Regions from separate parts of the Erwinia tasmaniensis Et1/99 genome, predicted to be linked through region 2. Evidence: predicted binding sites of a transcription regulator. Region 2 holds the regulator's gene; the other holds the start of a gene.

Region 1 (10,925 bases), 360 kb from region 2:
CCTGCCAGCATCGTCCTTATAAATCGATGCCGGAAGTGCTCGGTAAGCAGCCTACCTTCGAATTCGCACAGCGCAACGGCGTATTGATCGGTTTTCGCACCCCGCAATATATGCAGGGGATCAACGTGGCGGGTTACCACGAACACTTTATCACCGACGATCGTCAGGGCGGTGGCCATTTACTTGATTATCAGCTTGATCACGGCACGCTCGCCTTTGGCGAAATCAGCAAACTGGTGATCGATTTGCCGGGCGACAGTGATTTCCTGCAGGCAAATCTGAGTCCTGAAAACCTGGACTCTGCCATCCGTGCCGTCGAAAGCTGAAAACAGGAGACAATTTAGATGAAAAACGCAACTGATGTTCAGCAGTGGGCACACGGTGCCGATCTGGTGGCGGCCCAGCTTGAGGCGCAGGGGGTTAAACACGTATTCGGTATCCCTGGCGCAAAAATCGATAAAGTGTTCGATTCGCTGCTGGATACGTCAATCCAGACCATTCCCGTGCGCCATGAAGCCAATGCCGCATTTATGGCGGCGGCAGTCGGCAGACTGACCGGCAAGGCCGGCGTGGCGCTGGTCACCTCCGGGCCGGGCTGTTCCAACCTGATCACCGGTATGGCAACGGCCACCACGGAAGGCGATCCGCTCGTGGCGCTGGGGGGCGCGGTAAAACGTGCCGACAGCGCCAAGCAGGTGCACCAGAGTATGGATACGGTGGCGATGTTCCGTCCGGTAAGTAAGTACGCGGTCGAAGTGGGTTCTTCAGACGCGATTGGCGAGGTGTTGTCGAACGCCTTTCGCAGCGCTGAGCAGGGGCGTCCCGGCGGTGCCTTCGTCAGTTTGCCGCAGGATATCGTTAATGAACCGGCGCGCGGCCATCTGCTGAATACTCACGGCCATCTGCTGCTGGGTTCTGCGCCGGATGCGGCGATTGCCGCCGTGGCCCAACAGATAGCGCGGGCGAAAGATCCGGTGATCCTGCTGGGGCTGATGGCCAGCCAGCCCGCCAACAGCGAAGCGCTGTATCACCTGCTGGAGCGCAGCCATATCCCGGTCACCAGCACCTATCAGGCTGCGGGCGCGGTGCGGCAGGAGCACTTCTCACGCTTTGCCGGGCGCGTCGGGCTGTTCAACAACCAGGCGGGCGATCGCCTGCTGCGCGGGGCCGATCTGATTATCACTATCGGCTACAGCCCGGTCGAGTATGAGCCGGCGATGTGGAATAACGGCACCGCCACGCTGGTGCATATTGACGTGCTGCCCGCCGACAGCGACAACTGTTATCAGCCGGATGCCGAGCTGGTGGGCGATATCGCCGCCACGCTGGAAAAACTGACGGCTCGCATCGATCATGCCTTAACGCTTAGCCCGGAGGCGGCCTCCATTCTTCAGGATCGCCAGCAGCAGCGTGAACTGTTGGCATTGCGCGGTCACCAGCTCAACCAGTTCGCCCTGCACCCGCTGCGCATCGTGCGCGCCATGCAGGACATTATTAACAGCGATGTGACGCTGACGGTCGATATGGGCAGCTTCCATATCTGGATAGCCCGTTATCTTTACAGCTTCCGCGCGCGCCAGGTGATGATCTCTAACGGTCAGCAAACGATGGGCGTTGCGCTACCCTGGGCGATCGGTGCCTGGCTGGTGGACCCGTCACGCAAAGTGGTGTCCGTTTCCGGGGATGGGGGCTTCCTGCAATCGAGCATGGAGCTGGAAACCGCAGTCCGCCTTGGTGCCAATGTGTTGCATATCATCTGGGTGGATGAGGAGTACAACATGGTGGCGATGCAGGAAGAGAAAAAATACCAGCGGGTGTCCGGCGTGAAGTTCGGCCCGATTGATTTCAAAGCCTACGCCGAATCCTTTGGGGCTGCCGGTTTTGCGGTGGAAAGCGCCGAACAGCTGGAGCCCACGCTGCGCAGAGCGATGGACGTGCAGGGGCCAGCGGTGGTGGCGGTGCCGGTAGACTATGCCGACAATCATATGCTGATGGGCCAACTGCATCTTAGCCAGATTTTGTAATCATCGAATATACAGAGGGCGGATTGTCCTGCCGCTCTCTCTGCAATCTCCTATTTCGGGCGGTATTGATACCGCCTTTTTTTCGCCTGAACAATAACCGGCCACGCGCCAGCAAAACGTTTCGATGGCGATCACATTTCCAACATGTGAAGATTGTTTTCCCTCTGCGATTTCTTACACTGCCCGCTAGCGAAACGTTTCGCTGTGGAGCAAATCATGAAAAAAGGCATCTTACTGCATTCCGCCATCTCGTCCGTGATATCACGCCTGGGTCATACCGACAGTCTTGTTATCGGTGATGCCGGTTTACCCACCCCTCTCGGGCCGGAGCGTATTGATTTGGCGCTCACTCAAGGTATTCCCGGTTTTCTGGAGGTTGCCCAAGTGGTTACCCGCGAAATGCAGGTCGAAACGGCCATTATGGCGCAGGAGATCCGCCAGCATAATCCGCAGCGACATAGCGAACTGGTCGCCTTGCTCGATGCGTTACAGCAGCAGCAGGGAAATACGATCACCCTCCGCTATATCAGCCATGAACAGTTCAAACAGCAAACCCGGCACAGTCAGGCGATTATTCGCAGCGGAGAGTGTACGCCGTATGCCAATGTCATCCTGGTCGCTGGCGTGACCTTCTGAGGTGCTGATGCAACCTTTACTGCAACTTAGCGGCATCGACAAGTCGTTCCCCGGCGTTAAAGCCCTGTCCGGCGCGGCGCTGTCGGTTTATCCCGGTCGGGTGATGGCGCTGGTGGGAGAAAACGGCGCGGGCAAATCCACCATGATGAAAGTTCTGACCGGCATCTACACGCGCGACGCCGGATCGTTTGTCTGGCTGGGCAAGGAAACCACGTTCAGCGGCCCCAAAGCCTCACAGGAGGCGGGGATTGGCATCATCCATCAGGAACTCAATCTGATCCCGCAGTTGAGCATTGCCGAAAACATCTTTCTTGGCCGTGAATTTGTTAGCCGTTTTGGCCGTATCCAGTGGAAAAAAATGTACGCCGCCGCTGATGCGCTGCTACAGCGACTGAATCTGCGTTTTGGCAGCCACAGGCTGGTCGGTGAGCTGTCGATCGGCGATCGGCAGATGGTGGAAATCGCGAAGGTACTGAGCTTCGAGTCAAAAGTGATCGTAATGGACGAACCCACGGATGCGCTGACCGATACCGAAACCGCCTCGCTGTTCCGCGTGATTGGCGAGCTGAAAGCCCAGGGCTGCGGCATCGTCTATATCTCCCACCGGATGAAAGAGATATTTGAGATCTGCGATGACGTCACGATTTTCCGCGACGGGCAGTTTATCGCCGAATATGACGTGACGGCGCTGAGTGAAGAATCGCTGATCGAAATGATGGTGGGGCGCAAGCTGGAAGAGCAGTATCCGCGCCTGGATAAAGCGCCGGGTGAAGTGCGTCTGAAGGTTGAAAACCTGAGCGGGTCCGGCGTAGAAAACATCAGCTTTACGCTGCGCAAGGGCGAAATCCTCGGAGTGGCGGGCCTGATGGGCGCCGGGCGCAGTGAACTGATGAAGGTGCTGTACGGCGCGTTGCCTCGCAGCAAGGGTCGTATCACGCTGGAGGGTAAGCCAGTGGTGACTAACTCCCCGCAGGAGGGACTGGCTAACGGCATTGTTTATATCTCCGAAGATCGTAAGCACGATGGCCTGATACTGGGGATGTCAGTGAAAGAGAACATGTCGCTGACCGCGCTTAATAGCTTCAGCTATGGCGCAGGCCGACTGAAGCATGCGCAGGAACGGCAGGCGGTAGGAGATTTTATCACCCTGTTTAACGTGAAAACCCCGTCAATGGACCAGACGATTGGCCTGCTTTCCGGCGGTAATCAGCAAAAGGTGGCGATTGCGCGTGGGCTGATGACGCGGCCAAAAGTGCTGATCCTTGATGAACCCACACGTGGCGTTGACGTCGGGGCGAAGAAAGAGATTTATCAGCTAATTAATCAGTTTAAGCAAGAAGGGCTGAGCATCATTCTTGTCTCTTCTGATATGCCGGAAGTACTGGGCATGAGCGATCGCGTGCTGGTAATGCACGAAGGTCGCCTGAGCGGTGAGTTCCCGATCGAGCAGGCTTCCCAGGAGATCCTGATGGCAGCGGCAGTAGGTAAACATGACAGCGCGGAGCTGGTATAACGATGAGCACACAACCCCTTTCTTCACGCCGCCTGATAACAAAGGCATGGCTGCTTGAGCAAAAATCGCTGATTGCCCTGGTGGTGCTGATTGCCATCGTTTCCAGCATTAGCCCGAACTTCTTTACCGTTGGCAACCTGTTCAACATTCTGCAACAGACCTCGGTCAACGCCATTATGGCGGTGGGAATGACGCTGGTTATTCTCACCTCCGGTATCGATCTTTCCGTGGGGTCACTGCTGGCCCTGACCGGTGCCGTTGCGGCCAAGCTGGTCGGACTGGAGGTCAACGCACTGGTGGCGGTGGCGGCTTCTCTGGCGCTGGGTGCCTTGATTGGCGCGATAACCGGTTTGATCGTGGCAAAAGGCAAAGTACAGGCCTTTATTGCCACGCTGGTCATGATGCTGTTACTGCGGGGTGTCACCATGGTTTATACCAACGGCAGCCCGGTCAATACCGGCTTTAACGATAACGCCGACCTGTTTGGCTGGTTCGGGATCGGCCGTCCGCTGGGTATCCCAACGCCGGTCTGGCTGATGGCGGCAGTGTTCCTCGCCGTTTGGTACATGCTGCATCACACCCGGCTTGGCCGCTATATCTATGCGCTGGGCGGCAACGAGGCGGCAACGCGTCTTTCGGGCATCAGCGTCAATCGCGTCAAACTTATCGTCTACTCCCTGTGCGGAATGCTGGCAGCGCTGGCGGGCACCATTGAAGTTGCACGCCTCTCCTCGGCGCAGCCAACGGCAGGCACGGGCTATGAGCTGGATGCCATCGCCGCCGTGGTGCTGGGTGGCACCAGCCTGGCAGGCGGCAAAGGGCGGATTATGGGGACGCTGATTGGTGCGCTGATCCTGGGTTTCCTGAATAACGGGCTAAATCTGCTCGGCGTGTCCTCTTACTACCAGACGATCGTCAAGGCCGTAGTGATTTTGCTGGCGGTACTGGTGGATAACAAAAGCAGTAAATAACTCTCTCCCCTTACAGGATACAAAAATGAAAATGAAAAAACTGACCGTGCTGGCGGTACTGTTAGGCGCTACGCTGAGCGCTAACGCGCTGGCAAAAGAGACCATCGCGCTGGTGGTGTCTACCCTCAATAATCCTTTCTTCGTGTCGCTGAAAGAGGGCGCGCAGAAAGAGGCCGATAAGCTGGGCTATAACCTGGTGGTGCTGGATTCGCAGAACAACCCGGCGAAAGAGCTCGCCAACGTGCAGGATCTTACCGTACGCGGTACGAAACTGTTGCTGATTAACCCCACCGATTCCGATGCCGTGGGGAACGCGGTGAAGATGGCCAACCGGGCCAATATCCCGGTTATTACCCTGGATCGCGTGGCTACGCACGGTAAGGTGGTAAGTCACGTTGCCTCTGATAACCGGGCCGGTGGTAAGCTGGCCGGTGACTATATAGCGCAAAAGGCCGGTGAAGGAGCAAAAATCATCGAACTGCAGGGCATCGCCGGGACGTCCGCCGCGCGCGAGCGCGGTGAAGGTTTCAAACAGGCCGCCGATGCGCACAAATTCACTATTCTTGCCAGCCAACCGGCTGATTTCGATCGTACTAAGGGCCTGAACGTCATGCAGAACCTGCTGACCGCGCACCCGGATGTGCAGGCGGTATTTGCCCAAAATGATGAAATGGCGCTGGGCGCTCTGCGCGCATTGCAAACGGCGGGCAAAACCGATGTGGCCGTGGTGGGGTTCGACGGCACGCCAGACGGAATTAAAGCGGTTCAGGGGGGTAAACTGGCGGCAACCGTGGCGCAGCTGCCGGAGCAGATCGGCGCGGTTGGTGTTGAAACTGCGGATAAAGTATTGAAAGGCCAGCAGGTTCAGGCTATCAATCCGGTTGAGCTGAAACTGGTCACCCGGTAAATCAAAGAACAGCACGGCACGCGCCATCCGCGGGTGGCGCACAGACCGGGATAATCTCCTTATGAAAAAAAACGGCAAAATGGCTGTCCTCGGCAGCATCAACGCCGATCACATCCTGAACCTGGCGCACTTTCCGCGTCCGGGTGAAACGGTGATCGGGAAGCAGTATCAGGTCGCATTCGGTGGTAAAGGGGCTAACCAGGCCGTTGCCGCCGGACGCAGCGGCGCGGATATTGCGTTTATCGCCTGCCTAGGCGAAGACGATATCGGCAAGCGTATTCGTCAGCAGCTGGCCAATGACCGCATTGATGTCGCGTCTGTCGCGACTATCACCGGGGGATCTACCGGCGTGGCGCTGATTTTCGTCAACGGTGACGGTGAAAATATCATCGGTATTGATGCCGGTGCCAATGCTGCCCTGACGCCTGAGCGCGTGGTTGAGCATCAGCACATTATTGCCGACGCGCAGGTGCTGCTGATGCAGCTGGAGTCGCCGCTGGATAGCGTGCTGGCAGCTGCACATATTGCCCATCAGCACCAGACCCGGGTGGTGCTCAATCCGGCCCCGGCAACGCCGCTTTCAGACGAGCTGCTGTCGCTGGTTGATATCATTACCCCTAATGAAACGGAAGCGCAGATCCTGACCGGCGTGACGGTAAACAGTGATGAAGATGCGGATCTTGCCGCGCGCAAGCTGCACGAGAAAGGGATAGCCACGGTGCTGATTACGCTTGGCAACCGCGGCGTATGGCTAAGTGAGCAGGGTAACGGCCAGCGCATTGCTGGTTTTCGCGTGGCGGCCGTTGATACCATTGCCGCGGGGGATACCTTTAACGGCGCGCTGATGACCGCATTGCTGGAACAGCGTCCGATGGCTGAGGCGGTACGCTTTGCCCATGCCGCCGCCGCGATTGCCGTGACGCGCCGCGGTGCACAGCCGTCGGTTCCCTGGCGCGATGAAATAGACAGCTTTTTACAGCAGCAGGGGTAAATGTGGCAACGATGAAAGACGTCGCCCGCCTCGCGGGTGTTTCAACCTCTACCGTATCGTACGTGATTAATAATAATCGCTTTGTCAGCCCGGCGGTGCGGGAAAGGGTGACCTCGGCGGTCAGACAGCTCAACTATGCGCCCTCGGCGCTGGCGCGCAGCCTGAAGCTGAATCAGACCCGGACTATCGGCATGTTGCTGACCGCCAGCAGCAATCCCTTCTATTCCGAAGTGGTGCGCGGCGTTGAGCGCAGCTGCTACGAACGTGGTTACAGTCTGGTGTTGTGTAACACGGAAGGCGATGAGGCGCGCATGAACCACAGCCTGGAAACGCTGATGCAGAAGCGTGTCGATGGCCTGTTGATCATGTGTACCGAAAGCCATCTGCCCTCTGCCGATATTCTCAGCCGTTATCCCGGCGTGCCGGCAGTCATGATGGACTGGGCCCCGTTTGAATGGGGTAAAGACATTATTCAGGATAATGCGCTGTTAGGTGGGAAAATGGCGACCCACCATCTTATCTCACGAGGATATACGCGTATCGCCTGTATCACCGGTCCGCTGGACAAAACCCCGTCTCGCATGCGCCTTGAAGGCTATCGACAGGCGATGGAACATGCCGGATTGCCCATTCCGGCGGATTATATCATCAGCAGTGACTTCGAGTTTCAAGGTGGGTTTAACGCCATGAATGAGCTGCTGGCACTGCGTTCACCGCCGCAGGCGGTATTTACCTGCAATGATGCGATGGCCGTTGGGGTTTATCATGCTTTATATCAGGCGGGAATGGCGATCCCGCAGGACGTGGCGGTGGTGGGTTACGACGATATTGAACTGGCACGTTACATGACCCCGCCGCTCAGTACCGTTCATCAGCCCAAAGATGAACTGGGTGAGCTGGCGATTGATGCCCTGCTGCATCGTCTGGCCGATCCGATGGCCGAGACGCAGCTGCTGGTACTCACGCCGGAGTTGATTGAGCGCGCCTCGGTCGGAATGATTTAGGATTTTTTCTTATCACGATTGCTGATGAGATTGCGCCCATCTCCCGGCTTAAGCAGCAGGAATACCAGCGCTGATAGCACGGTGATGATCCCCATGGTCAGGAAGGTGGCATGGAAGTGCTGCAATGTGTCGCCGCCAAAGCCTTCATAAAAACGCAGCACCGCCGCGCTGACCGCCACACCAAAACCAATCGCCAACTGCTGGGTGACGGCCAGCATGCTATTGCCGCTGCTGGCGTTACCGTCATTCAGATCGGCTAGGGTAATGGTATTCATCGCGGTAAACTGGGTTGACATCGCCATGCCCAGAATAAACAGCGGGATCAGCAACGCCAGTATATTCCAGTGCGCAGACTGTAAAGAGAATGAAGCGACCAGGATGCCAATCAATACGCTAATGCCTACCAGCGTTTTTCGATACCCAAATCCGCGCAGTACACCCGTTACCGTCGACTTGGCCAAAATAGAGCCCAGCGCGGTGGGGGCCATCATGCAGCCAGCCAGCAGGGCGGTATAACCAAAACCAACCTGTAACATCAACGGCATCAGGAACGGAACGCTGCCGGTACCCAGGCGTGAAAAGATGTTGCCGACGATGCCTACGGAAAACGTACGCGTCTTAAATATGGGCAGCGGGATCAGCGGAGAGGGATGACGCCGGGCATGGGCTATATAAAGAAGCAGCAGCACGATCCCTGTCAGCAGTACCGCCAACGCAATCAGGCTTGATACCACGCGCTCGCCAAACAGCTCAATGCCGCTGGATATGCCCACCAGACCCAGACCAAACAACAGAAAACCCAGCATATCAAAGCGGCGTTTCGGCGTGGTGAAGTCCGGCATATATTTACGTGCATAGAAAATGCCGAGGATGCCTATAGGAATATTAATCAGGAAAATCCAGTGCCACGTGGCCCATGTCACCAGTACGCCGCCCAGCAGGGGGCCCAGCACCGGCCCTACAAGACCCGGCATGGTGACAAAATTAAGCACCGGGAGCAGTTCGCTGCGCGGATAGGCCCGCAGCAGTGCAAGACGTGCCACCGGCATCATCATTGCCCCGCCAATTCCCTGTACAACACGCGAAGCCACCAATATCCCCAGTGAACCGGACAGCGCACAGGCCAGTGAACCCAGAGAGAATAGAAACACCGCAATGATAAACACCTTACGTGTGCCAAAGCGGTCAGCCAGCCATCCACTAACCGGGATGAGCATCGCGACCGTTAAGGTGTAGCTGATAATCGCGGACTGCATTGCCAGCGGAGAGCGCTCAAGACTCTGAGCAATGGCGGGCAGGGCGGTATTAAGAATAGTGGCATCCAGCGACTGCATAAAGAAGGCCATTGCGGCTATCCACGGAAGTCCGGCCATACTGCGCGCGGATTTAATCATTGATTGTCCTTTCTGTTCGTCTGATTTTCATGTGAGTTTCCTGTGGTCCAGAAAGGATAGCACCTCGTTCTGGCTTGAAGTGCTACCCGTGAACACTTTTCAGACCCGAAATGCGGGTTTATTGGCCTGAAAATGGTTGCTTTTAAGGCTTTTGGGGAAAAAATGCGCGCTCGGTCATTTTTTTGCAATAAACACTTGTCAGTCATCAGAAACTCCCTATAATGCGCCTCCATCGACACGGAACAACGGCTTACAGGCCGGCGTGTTGAGAGGTTCAGGAAGTTCTGAACCGCCGGAAAAACTTCTCAAAAAGAGGTTGACTCCGAAGGAGGAAAGCGTAGTATACGCCACCTCGCGACAGGAAGCTCCGGCACTGTTCGCACCGCTCTTTAACAATTTATCAGACAATCTGTGTGGGCACTCGCAGGATTGATATCAGACACCTCCGGGTGTCAAAAAAAATATCAAGCCTCATGAGTGAACACATAATGACATTCATTATGACGTTTTACGATTGAGCATCGCTGAACTTGTTTCAGCAAATCGAACTTTTAATTGAAGAGTTTGATCATGGCTCAGATTGAACGCTGGCGGCAGGCCTAACACATGCAAGTCGAACGGTAGCACAGAGAGCTTGCTCTTGGGTGACGAGTGGCGGACGGGTGAGTAATGTCTGGGAAACTGCCCGATGGAGGGGGATAACTACTGGAAACGGTAGCTAATACCGCATAACGTCTACGGACCAAAGTGGGGGACCTTCGGGCCTCACGCCATCGGATGTGCCCAGATGGGATTAGCTAGTAGGTGGGGTAACGGCTCACCTAGGCGACGATCCCTAGCTGGTCTGAGAGGATGACCAGCCACACTGGAACTGAGACACGGTCCAGACTCCTACGGGAGGCAGCAGTGGGGAATATTGCACAATGGGCGCAAGCCTGATGCAGCCATGCCGCGTGTATGAAGAAGGCCTTCGGGTTGTAAAGTACTTTCAGCGGGGAGGAAGGCGATGGGGTTAATAACCCCGTCGATTGACGTTACCCGCAGAAGAAGCACCGGCTAACTCCGTGCCAGCAGCCGCGGTAATACGGAGGGTGCAAGCGTTAATCGGAATTACTGGGCGTAAAGCGCACGCAGGCGGTCTGTCAAGTCGGATGTGAAATCCCCGGGCTCAACCCGGGAACTGCATTCGAAACTGGCAGGCTAGAGTCTTGTAGAGGGGGGTAGAATTCCAGGTGTAGCGGTGAAATGCGTAGAGATCTGGAGGAATACCGGTGGCGAAGGCGGCCCCCTGGACAAAGACTGACGCTCAGGTGCGAAAGCGTGGGGAGCAAACAGGATTAGATACCCTGGTAGTCCACGCCGTAAACGATGTCGACTTGGAGGCTGTTCCCTTGAGGAGTGGCTTCCGGAGCTAACGCGTTAAGTCGACCGCCTGGGGAGTACGGCCGCAAGGTTAAAACTCAAATGAATTGACGGGGGCCCGCA
Region 2 (10,925 bases):
AGCTGTCGCAGCAGCAGTCAATGTTCGAGCATCAGCAACAAAAAGTGGCGCATCTGCAAAGTTTTATCGACCGTTTTAAAGCCAAAGCCAGCAAGGCAAAGCAGGCCCAAAGCCGGATAAAAATGCTGGAGCGCATGGAGCTGATCGCCCCGGCGCACGTTGATAATCCCTTTACCTTTAGCTTCCGCGAGCCGGAAAGCCTGCCAAACCCGCTGCTGAAGATGGAGAAAGTCAGTGCCGGCTACGGCGAGCGTAAAATCCTCAACTCCATCAAGCTCAATCTGGTGCCGGGATCGCGCATTGGTCTGCTGGGGCGCAACGGTGCCGGTAAATCGACGCTGATTAAGCTCCTGGCAGGCGAACTTGCCCCCTTGCAGGGCGATATTGGGCTGGCGAAGGGCATTAAGCTCGGCTACTTCGCGCAGCATCAGCTGGAGTTTCTGCGCGCCGATGAGTCCCCGATCCAACATCTGGTGCGTCTGGCACCGAAAGTGTTGGAGCAGCAGCTGCGCGATTATCTCGGCGGCTTCGGCTTCCAGGGTGACAAGGTGAGCGAAGAAACGCGGCGGTTTTCCGGCGGTGAAAAGGCACGCCTGGTGCTGGCGCTGATCGTCTGGCAGCGCCCCAACCTGCTGCTGCTGGATGAACCCACCAACCACCTTGACCTGGATATGCGCCAGGCGCTAACCGAAGCGCTGATCGACTTTGAAGGCGCGCTGGTGGTGGTATCGCATGACCGTCACCTGCTGCGTTCCACCACGGACGATCTCTACCTGGTACATGACGGCAAGGTCGAACCCTTTGCCGGCGATTTGGAGGATTACCAGCAGTGGCTGAGCGATCTGCAACGTCAGAGCGCCGCCGATGCCGCGCCGAAAACGGACGGCGCCAACAGCGCCCAGGCGCGTAAAGATCAGAAGCGCCGCGAAGCCGAGCTGCGCACCCAAACGCAGCCGCTACGCAAACAGCTTGAGAAGCTGGAAAAGCTGATGGAAAAGCATAATGTGCAACTGGCCGAGGCGGAAGATAAGTTGTCAGACGCAACCCTCTACGAACAGGCGCGTAAAGCCGATCTCACCGCTGCGCTGCAACAGCAGGCGACGGCAAAATCAGCGCTGGAGGAGTGCGAAATGGCGTGGCTGGAAGCGCAGGAGCAGCTGGAAGCCATGCTGGCGTCCTGAGGCCTGGACGGGTGGGCGTAAGCCCGCCACACCGCGGATAAAATGCTCGTGGTGAAGCGAGACAAGGCGCAAGGCGGTGAGCGAACGCAGCATACACCAGTATGTGAGCATCGCGAGACAACGCCGCAATGCCGTCGCAGCCCACCACACCGCGGATAAAATGCTCGTGGTGGAGCAAGACAAGGCGCAAGGCGGTGAGCGAGCGCAGCATACACCAGTATGTGAGCATCGCGAGGCTTTGCTGCAACGCCGTCGCAGCCCGCCACACCGCGGATAAAATGATCGTGGTGGAGCGAGACAAGGCGCAAGGCGGTGAGCGAACGCAGCATACACTAGTATGTGAGCATCGCGAGACAACGCCGCAACGCCGTCGCAGCCCGCCACACCGCGGATAAAATGATCGTGGTGGAGCGAGACAAGGCGCAAGGCGGTGAGCGAGCGCAGCATACACCAGTATGTGAGCATCGCGAGGCTTTGCTGCAACGCCGTCGCAGCCCGCCACACCGCGGATAAAATGATCGTGGTGGAGCGAGACAAGGCGCAAGGCGGTGAGCGAGCGCAGCATACACCAGTATGTGAGCATCGCGAGACAACGCGGCAACGCCGTCGCAGCCCACCACGGACATTTTAGCTTAGAAAGGTTTATCGCCCAGAATAGTAGCCCGATGCATAATACGGCGCTGCGGCAGATAATCCGCATTCGCATAGTGCTGGGTTACCCGGTTATCCCAGATGGCCACATCATCCTGCTGCCAGCGCCAGCGCACCTGAAAATCGGGTTTAGTAATATGGGCAAACAGGAAGTTCAGCAGCGCATCGCTCTCCTTCTCCTTCAGCCCGATCAGCCGCGTGGTAAAGCCTTCATTGACGAACAACGCTTTTTTGCCGCTGACCGGATGGGTACGCACCACCGGATGCAGCACCGGCGGGTTTTTCGCCACCGCCTGCTGCCAGCGCTGATGCTCCTCTGCACTACTGCGGTATTTGTACTCCTGAAACGACTTTCTGAAATCATGCTCACCCTGTAGGCCATCAAGCAGCGCCTGTAACGGGGCGGATAGGGCATCCCATGCGGCAATGCCGCTGGCCCACAGCGTATCGCCTCCGCTGGCAGGCAGCTGCTTCGCGGCGAGAATAGCGCCTGCGGGTGGCGTTTCGATAAAGGTCACGTCGGTATGCCAGTTGTCGTTATCCGGCGGGTTATCGTCGTGAGTATCCAGCACGATAATCTCCTCCACGTCCGGTGCATGAGGATAAACCGGGTGGATATGCAGATCGCCAAAGCGGGACGCCAGCTGGCGCTGCTGATGCGGCGTCAGCGGCTGATCGCGTAGAAACAGCACCTGATGGCGGATCAGGGCGTGATAAAGCTGTTCAAACTGTGCGTCGCTCAGCGGGCGGCTCAGGTTGATATCACTGACCAGTGCGCCGATATGCGGACCCAGCGCCTGAATGCGAATACGTTCGTTCATTGTTGTTCTCCATGCCAGGGGGTTAAGCGGCGTTGTAAGGCCCGCAGCGCCAGCTCAAGCGCAAAAGCAATCAGGGCGATGACCGTGATACCGGCCAGCACCACGTCGGTCGCCAAAAACTCTCCGGCCGACTGCACCATAAAACCCAGCCCACGGGTGGCGGCGATCAGTTCTGCGGCCACCAGCGTCGACCAGCCAACGCCGAGGCCAATACGCACCCCGGTGAGGATTTCCGGCAGCGCGCCTGGCAGCACCACAAACCACAGCACCTGCCAGCGGCTTGCCCCCAGCGACCGGGCGGCGCGCAGCCGCACCTGCTGGGCGCTTTTCACCCCGGCGAGTGCCGACATGGCCACCGGCGCGAAAATGGCCAGATAAATCAGTAAGATTTTCGAGGTTTCGCCGATCCCGAACCAGATAACCATCAGCGGCAGATAGGCCAGCGGCGGCACCGGGCGGTACAATTCAATCAGCGGATCGAGGATGCCGCGCAGCGTAGCGTTCAGGCCCATTAAAATCCCCACCGGCACGCCAATCACCACCGCAGCCAGCAGGGCAATCACAATACGCGTCAGGCTGGCGGCAAGATGCTGCCATAGCGTGGCATCCATAAAGCCGGTCGGGCTGGCGATGGTCAACAGCTGGTGCCACACCTGCTGCGGCGCGGGCAGGAACAGCGGGGCGATCAGCTGGAGCCGGGTCACCGCCCACCAGACGGCCAGCAGCACCAGCAGGGTCGCCAGGCTGATGGTCAGCTGGCGCGGCAGCGGCCAGCGCAGTGTCGCTTTACGCGGCGGCGTTTTCTCATTGACCAGTGAACTCATGCGAACACCTCGCGCTGCTGAAACACCCGGCTAAGAACATATTCACGGCGTTCAATAAATGCCGGGTCGGACTTTATCGCCCGGCAGGCCTCTCCGGCCGCATAGCGGCGACCAAAGTCCAGTACCAGACGTTCTACGATGCGCCCCGGCCCCGGCGACAGCAGGATCAGCTCGCTGGCAAGAAATACCGCTTCTTCAATATCATGGGTGATCAGCAGGATCTGTTTGCCGCTGTCACGCCACAGCCGCAGCAGCAGCTCCTGCATCTGCTCGCGGGTAAAGGCATCCAGTGCGCCAAAGGGTTCGTCCAGCAGCAGCAGGCGCGGATCGGCCGCCAGCGCTCTGGCAATGCCCACGCGCTGGCGCATGCCGCCGGAAAGCTGCCAGATAAAACGCTTCTCCGCCCCTTCCAGGCCCACTTTTTTCAGCATGCGCCGCGCCACGGCGCGGCGCTCGTTTTTCTCTACCCCGGCCAGCTGTAGGCCAAAGGCGACGTTATCCAGCACGTTGCGCCATGGCAGCAGCCCCTCATGCTGAAACACCACCCCGCGATCGGCACCCGGCCCGGTGACCGGCCGCCCGTCCAGCGTGATACTGCCACCGTCAGCCGGGATAAATCCGGCGATCAGGTTCAGCAGCGTGGTTTTGCCACAGCCAGACGGTCCGAGAACCACCACCAGCTCACCACTGTCGATCGACAGATTGATATCCTGTAATGCCAGCTTTCCTGCATAGCTGGCGTGAAGATGAGAGACTGACAGCATCGGCGTGCTCCTGTTACTGTGCGAGAGGTTTAACGAAACGGTCGGTAACAAAGCTGCCGTAATCGCTGGCCACCTGCGGCACCTTGCCCTGCTGTTTCAAGAAATTAGCCGTGTCGACAATCGCCTGGTTCACCGGGCCGTTAAGCTGTTCAACCTGCTGAGCGGCGCTAAGATAGGTATTGCCCTGCACCAGTGCGGGCACCTGCGCGGTGGGAACGCCGCTCAGGCGCGACAGCTTGCCAAGATAGTCATCCTGCTTCAGCCACTGCTGCGGATTATCAAGATAAGTTTTTTGCGCGGCCAGCGCGCTGCGGGCGAAAGCGCTCACCACGTCAGGATGTTTTGCGGCGAAATCTTTGCGCACCACCCAGACGTCCAGCGTTGGCGCGCCCCATTCAGCCACCTGGGAAGAGTCGGTCAGCACCCTGCCCTCTTTCTCCAGCTGGTTAACGGCGGGCGCCCAGACGTAGGCACCGTCAATATCACCGCGCTGCCAGGCGGCGGCAATGGCCGGGGGCTGCAGGTTAATAATCTGTACCTGTTCGGGCTTGATGCCCCAGTGTTTGAGTGCTGCCAGCAGGCTGTAGTGCGTGGTGGACATAAACGGGACGGCGATACGCTTGCCGATCAGATCTTGCGGATGATTAATCTCTTTTTTCACCACCAGCGCCTCTGAGCTGCCAAGCTGCGAGGCCAGCAGAAAGACTTCAATCGGCACCTGCTGGCTGGCGGCCACGGCCAGCGGGCTGGAGCCGATATTGCCAATCTGCACATCGCCGGAGGCCAGCGCTCGCACCACGCCCGATCCGCTGTCGAATTTGCGCCAGTCGACCTTTGCCCCGCTCTCTTTGGCAAAGGTGCCATCGGCCTGCGCCACTTTCGCCGGCTCCGCCGAGGTCTGATACGCAACGGTAACATCTACCGCCTGTACGCTAAGCGCCGTCAGCGACAGCGCCGCCGTCAGAATTGAAACCGCAAATTTAGCCGTCATAACCCGCCCCGAAATAAGTGTTACTGCTGAATAGCTCCTTTGTAACCGGGCGGGGTAGTTATTATAAAGTAATTAAAAATTATTCTTTATAACGAAAATTACTTAGTACTTTTCGTGCATTCGATTGCCGGAAAGCGGCAATACGTGGCTTCACACGCTAACCTTTAGGGCAATAAACCGCGTCGCCCCATAGCAGTCGACGCGTAAGTTAGTGCCAAATCAACAGGACACAGGCCGCGGTTAGTAAGCCCATAAACAGGTTAAACAGCCGCCAGGCGCGGCGGCTGCGCAAAACACGGCCAATCAGCGTGCCAAAAGCCAGCCAGATAAGCCCGGACAGCACGTTGACCAGCGCCATACCGATACTGATAGCCACCACCGAGGTGCGATAAGCTTCACCCGCCAGGCTAAAGCTGGCAACTGCCCCCAGCGCCATCAGCCACGCTTTGGGATTGATCAGCTGTAACAGGCCGCCCTGCCAGAAAGGCATCTGTGCGGCGGGGGGGTTATCGGTATCCAGCTTTTCATATTCGGCGCTACCGATTTTCCACGCCAGCCACAGCAGATAAACGCTACCCGCCACTTTGAGAAAGAGATGCAGAGAGGGATAAAGCAGGATCAGTCCACCAATGCCAAACGCCACCATCAGCAGCATGACCTGCATACCGATCATGATGCCAACCAGTAAACTGAGAGAACGCAAGAAACCAAAATTCGCGCCAGAGGCGGTGAGTAACATATTATTAGGGCCGGGCGTAATGGCAGCGACCCAGAGAAAACCTAACATGGATAAAAACAGACTCAGTTCCATAAAACGGGTGCCTCTCACCCCCGGAAAAATAAACAACCTGATGAAGCTAACAGCGCGCTATGGAACCTACAAGCCCCGACCACATGATTTTTAATTGTCCGGCTGAAAACCCGTTTCGTCCGATGACGGGAGCCAGCAATGCGCATCTGCAAACCATCCTGCCGCGTCTGGTACGCCGCCGCGTGACGCTGAAACCGCACTGGCAGCGCCTGACGCTGCCGGACGGCGATTTTATCGATCTGGCGTGGAGCGAAAACCCGGCCCAGGCGCGCAGCAAGCCGCGTGTGGTGCTGTTCCACGGCCTGGAGGGTAGCTTCCACAGCCCCTATGCGCACGGCCTGCTACAGGCGTGGAAAGCGCGCGGCTGGCTGGGGGTGGTGATGCACTTTCGCGGCTGTAGCGGCGTGCCCAATCGCCTGAACCGTATCTATCATTCTGGCGAAACTGAGGATGCCAGCTATTTTTTACAGTGGCTGCGCGACGCATGGGGCGAAGTGCCGACCGCTGCCGTCGGCATCTCGCTGGGGGGGAATATGCTGGCCTGCCTGATGGGCAAACAGGGAGATGATTGCCTGCTGGATGCCGGGGTCGCGGTTTCCGCGCCGCTGATGCTGGAACCCTGTAGCCTGCGGCTGGAACAGGGCTTTTCCCGTGTTTATCAGCGCTATCTGCTCGGCCTGCTGAAGCAGAATGCGCGGCGCAAACTGCGCGCCTGGCCCGGCACGCTGCCCGTCAATCTGGCGCAGCTCGGATCCATGCGCCAGCTGCGCGATTTTGATAATGCCATTACCGCACGCGCCCACGGCTTTATTGATGCCAGCGACTACTACCGCCGATGCAGCGCCCTGCCGCTGTTGCCGCAGGTGCGTAAGCCGCTGCTGATTATTCACGCCCAGGACGATCCTTTTATGACTCCTGACGTGATCCCCGACCCTGCCCTGCTGCCGCCGAATGTTGAATATCAGCTGACGCAGCACGGCGGGCACGTCGGTTTTGTTGGCGGAACGCTGCGCAGCCCACAAATGTGGCTGGAACAGCGCATCCCGCAATGGCTCACCCCCTGGCTGGAAAACTGATGATTATTCCCTGGAAAGAACTGGATCCTGCAACGCTTGATAGCCTGATTGAATCCTTTGTACTGCGCGAGGGCACCGATTACGGCGAACATGAACGATCGCTGGAGCAGAAAGTCGCCGATGTGCGTCGTCAACTTAGCAGCGGCGAGGTGGTGCTGGTATGGTCTGAACTGCACGAGTCGGTCAATATTATGCCGCGCGGACAGTTTCACGACTAACCGGCACCCGCCTCTTTTTCTGCGCTTTACCCGCTGCATGGGTAACAAAGATCGCCAAATCATGTTACCAATGCAGCCCCACCCTTTTTTTGCAGGGAGTAGTACGTCATGTCGACCAAACATCCGGTGATTGCCGTTACCGGCTCCAGCGGGGCAGGAACCACTACCACCAGCCTGGCATTCAGGAAGATTTTCCAGCAGCTGAACCTGCGCGCAGCAGAAGTCGAGGGGGACAGCTTCCATCGATTTACACGCCCGGAAATGGATATGGCGATCCGCAAAGCGCGCGATATGGGCAAACACGTCAGCTATTTTGGCCCGGAGGCGAATGATTTCGGGCTGCTGGAGCACACGTTTAGCGAATATGGACGCAGCGGCACAGGCAAGTCGCGCAAGTATCTGCATACCTATGATGAGGCCGTGCCGTGGAAACAGGTACCAGGCACCTTTACGCCGTGGCAGCCGCTGGCAGAGCCGACCGATGTGCTGTTTTATGAGGGGCTGCACGGCGGCGTGGTCACACCGCAACATAACGTGGCGAACAGCGTCGATCTGTTGGTTGGCGTGGTGCCCATCGTCAACCTTGAATGGATCCAGAAGCTGGTACGCGACACCAGCGAACGCGGCCACTCGCGCGAAGCGGTGATGGACTCGGTGGTGCGATCCATGGAGGACTACATTAACTTTATTACTCCGCAGTTTTCACGCACCCATATCAACTTCCAGCGCGTTCCGACGGTGGACACTTCCAACCCGTTTGCCGCGCGCGGTATCCCTTCCCTGGATGAAAGCTTCGTGGTGATCCACTTTCAGGGGCTGGACGATATCGATTTCCCTTATTTACTGTCGATGTTGCAAGGTTCGTTTATCTCACATATCAAAACCCTGGTGGTGCCGGGCGGTAAAATGGGGCTGGCGATGGAGCTGATTATGGGGCCACTGGTAAAACGATTGATGGAAGGAAAGAGCATCGGCTGACGCTCTTTCCTTCACGGCTAAGCGGAGGTCTGCATCAGGCCAGTTCGATCACTTCGTAACTGTGGCCGATCTCCACTCCTTTGCCCAGCATGATCGCCACCGAGCAGTATTTTTCCGCAGAAAGATCGACCGCACGCGCTACCGCGTTATCCGCCAGCGCTTTTCCGCTGACAATGAAATGCAGATTGATATGGGTGAAAATACGCGGGGCCTCTTCGCGACGCTCTGAAGTCAGTTTCACCTCACAGTCGGCCACGTTATGGCGGCCCTTCTGCAGAATGGAAACGACATCAATGGCGCTACAGCCTCCGGCGGCCATCAGCACCATTTCCATCGGACTTGGCGCTTTATCACCCGAATTACCATCCATCAGCACCTGGTGACCGGATGAGGATTCTCCCAAAAACGTCATCCCTTCAACCCATTTGACTCGTGCCTGCATAACAAAATCCTCGAATTCATTCAGTTAGAGCAGGGTACGCCGCCGTCACTAAAACGGCAACGTTCTGTTTTTCTGACTATGCTGAAGCGAGACAACAGAAGACAGCCATCTCAAGCTGTGCTACAAACGGAGCTGTAAAATTTCACCTGCATTCAAGCGTCGGTGAAAGCAGAACAACGGCACGCGGCCAGCTCTGAAAAAGGCCCATGTTTCTTCCTACGGGAACGCTTGACTATTTCAACGCCTGGCAGGGATTCAGCTCCCGTATATTCCTATTATTACGTGCGACAGCAAGATAAGCATCACCCTTGCAGCGTGAAAAACAGGATGTATTCAGGCACGATAACAACAGAGGATAACAGCGAATGGTTCTCGGCAAACCGCAAACAGACCCAACTCTAGAATGGTTCCTGTCACATTGCCATATTCACAAATATCCGTCCAAAAGCACGCTGATACACCAGGGTGAGAAGGCCGAGACCCTTTACTACATCGTCAAGGGCTCTGTGGCAGTGCTGATCAAGGATGAAGAAGGCAAAGAGATGATCCTCTCCTATCTCAACCAGGGGGATTTTATCGGCGAGCTGGGCCTCTTTGAAGAGGGACAGGAGCGCAGCGCATGGGTACGTGCAAAGGCAGCCTGCGAAGTAGCTGAAATCTCTTACAAAAAATTCCGTCAGCTGATCCAGGTCAATCCTGACATCCTGATGCGCCTGTCTTCACAAATGGCGCGCCGCCTGCAGGTCACCTCGGAAAAAGTGGGGAATTTAGCTTTTCTTGATGTGACCGGACGCATCGCCCAGACGCTGCTGAACCTGGCGAAACAGCCTGACTCAATGACGCACCCCGACGGAATGCAGATCAAAATTACGCGTCAGGAGATCGGCCAGATCGTCGGCTGCTCGCGCGAAACGGTGGGTCGTATTCTGAAAATGCTGGAAGATCAAAATCTGATTTCTGCACACGGTAAAACTATCGTCGTTTACGGCACGCGTTAACCGCTTCTGAACCCACGGCGCGACAGCCCCCTGCCGCGCCTTTTTTTTATTTGGTGCGGCTGATGTGGCGGAGAATTATCTATCAACCTGAAGTGAACTATGCCCTGCGGCAAACGCTGGTGCTCTGTTTGCCGGTCGCGCTTGGCTGGTTGCTGGGTGATTTACAAAAAGGCCTGCTGTTTTCTCTGGTGCCCGCCTGCTGCAACAATGCCGGGCTGGATACGCCACACAGACGCTTCTTCAAACGCCTGGTGGTTGGCGGTAGCCTGTTCGCCGGCAGCAGTTTTGTTATCCAGTATGCCGCCGCCCAGGGCGCCCCCCTGCCGCTGATCCTGCTGGCGATGGCGCTGCTGTTAGGGGTGACTGGTGAGATAAGCCCGCTGCATGGCCGGCTCATGCCCGCTTCGCTGATCGCCGCCATTTTTACCCTTAGCCTCGCGGGCAGAGTGCCGATGTGGCAGCCTCCGCTGCTGTATATCCTTGGCACCATCTGGTACGGGGTATTTAACTGGTTCTGGTTCTGGCTGTGGAAAGAGCAGCCGATGCGCGAAACGCTCAGCCTGCTTTACCGCGAACTCGCGGACTACTGCGAGGCAAAATATCGTCATTTAAACCAGTTGAACGATCCCTCAACGGCAATGCCGCCGCTGTTCGCCCGACAACAGAAAGCCGTCGACCTCATTACCACCTGTTACCAACAGATCCATATGCTGGCAGCCAACCGCAACCAGCACTATCAGCCCCTGATGCGCGCATTCCAGGTGGCGCTGGATCTACAGGAACATATCGCCGTTAGCCTGCATCAGCCTGAAGACGTCAAAAAACTGGTACGCCAGAGTCACGCCGAGGCGGTGATCCGCTGGAACGCACAGCGCATCGCCGCGCGCCTGCGTGAACTGGCAGACGATATTCTTTATCACCGCTTTCCCAAACGCTTCACTCTGGAACAGCCGCTGGAAGCGCTGGAGAAGATTGTCCGCCAGCACCCTGATAACCCGGTCGGTAATTTTTGCTACTATCATTTCAGCCGTATTGGGCGCGTGCTGCGCGCCCAACGCCCGCTCTACCGCCGCGATCTGATGGCAGACCGCCAGCGCCGCCTGCCGCTGCTACCGGCGCTGAAAAGCTATCTGTCGCTAAAATCCATCGCTTTGCGAACCGCCGCCCGCT

What was found. The regulator CRP, encoded in region 2, controls carbon source genes, mostly activating them, when cyclic AMP is high. The targets are predictions, from matches to a motif close to ATGTGANNNNNNTCACAT.
Region 1: rbsD (D-ribose pyranase) is a predicted target of CRP. The motif match lies at 2,144-2,161, and genes of this name have one in related genera.

The regions. Positions count from the first base shown of each region.
Region 1 is NC_010694.1:21,993-32,917, forward strand. Features, by position in the region: gene budA (acetolactate decarboxylase) at 1-326, shown strand, start outside; gene alsS (acetolactate synthase AlsS) at 345-2,024, shown strand; gene rbsD (D-ribose pyranase) at 2,241-2,660, shown strand; gene rbsA (ribose ABC transporter ATP-binding protein RbsA) at 2,668-4,173, shown strand; gene rbsC (ribose ABC transporter permease) at 4,176-5,144, shown strand; gene rbsB (ribose ABC transporter substrate-binding protein RbsB) at 5,170-6,051, shown strand; gene rbsK (ribokinase) at 6,113-7,042, shown strand; gene rbsR (ribose operon transcriptional repressor RbsR) at 7,045-8,046, shown strand; gene mdtD (multidrug transporter subunit MdtD) at 8,043-9,440, opposite strand; rRNA gene ETA_RS01070 (16S ribosomal RNA) at 9,993-10,925, shown strand, end outside.
Region 2 is NC_010694.1:3,545,488-3,556,412, forward strand. Features, by position in the region: gene ETA_RS17105 (ABC transporter ATP-binding protein) at 1-1,181, shown strand, start outside; gene tauD (taurine dioxygenase) at 1,814-2,653, opposite strand; gene tauC (taurine ABC transporter permease TauC) at 2,650-3,477, opposite strand; gene tauB (taurine ABC transporter ATP-binding subunit) at 3,474-4,241, opposite strand; gene tauA (taurine ABC transporter substrate-binding protein) at 4,255-5,232, opposite strand; gene ETA_RS17130 (LysE family translocator) at 5,441-6,043, opposite strand; gene ETA_RS17135 (hydrolase) at 6,103-7,119, shown strand; gene ETA_RS17140 (YheU family protein) at 7,119-7,337, shown strand; gene ETA_RS17145 (phosphoribulokinase) at 7,446-8,315, shown strand; gene ETA_RS17150 (OsmC family protein) at 8,350-8,757, opposite strand; gene crp (cAMP-activated global transcriptional regulator CRP) at 9,123-9,755, shown strand; gene ETA_RS17160 (YccS/YhfK family putative transporter) at 9,818-10,925, shown strand, end outside.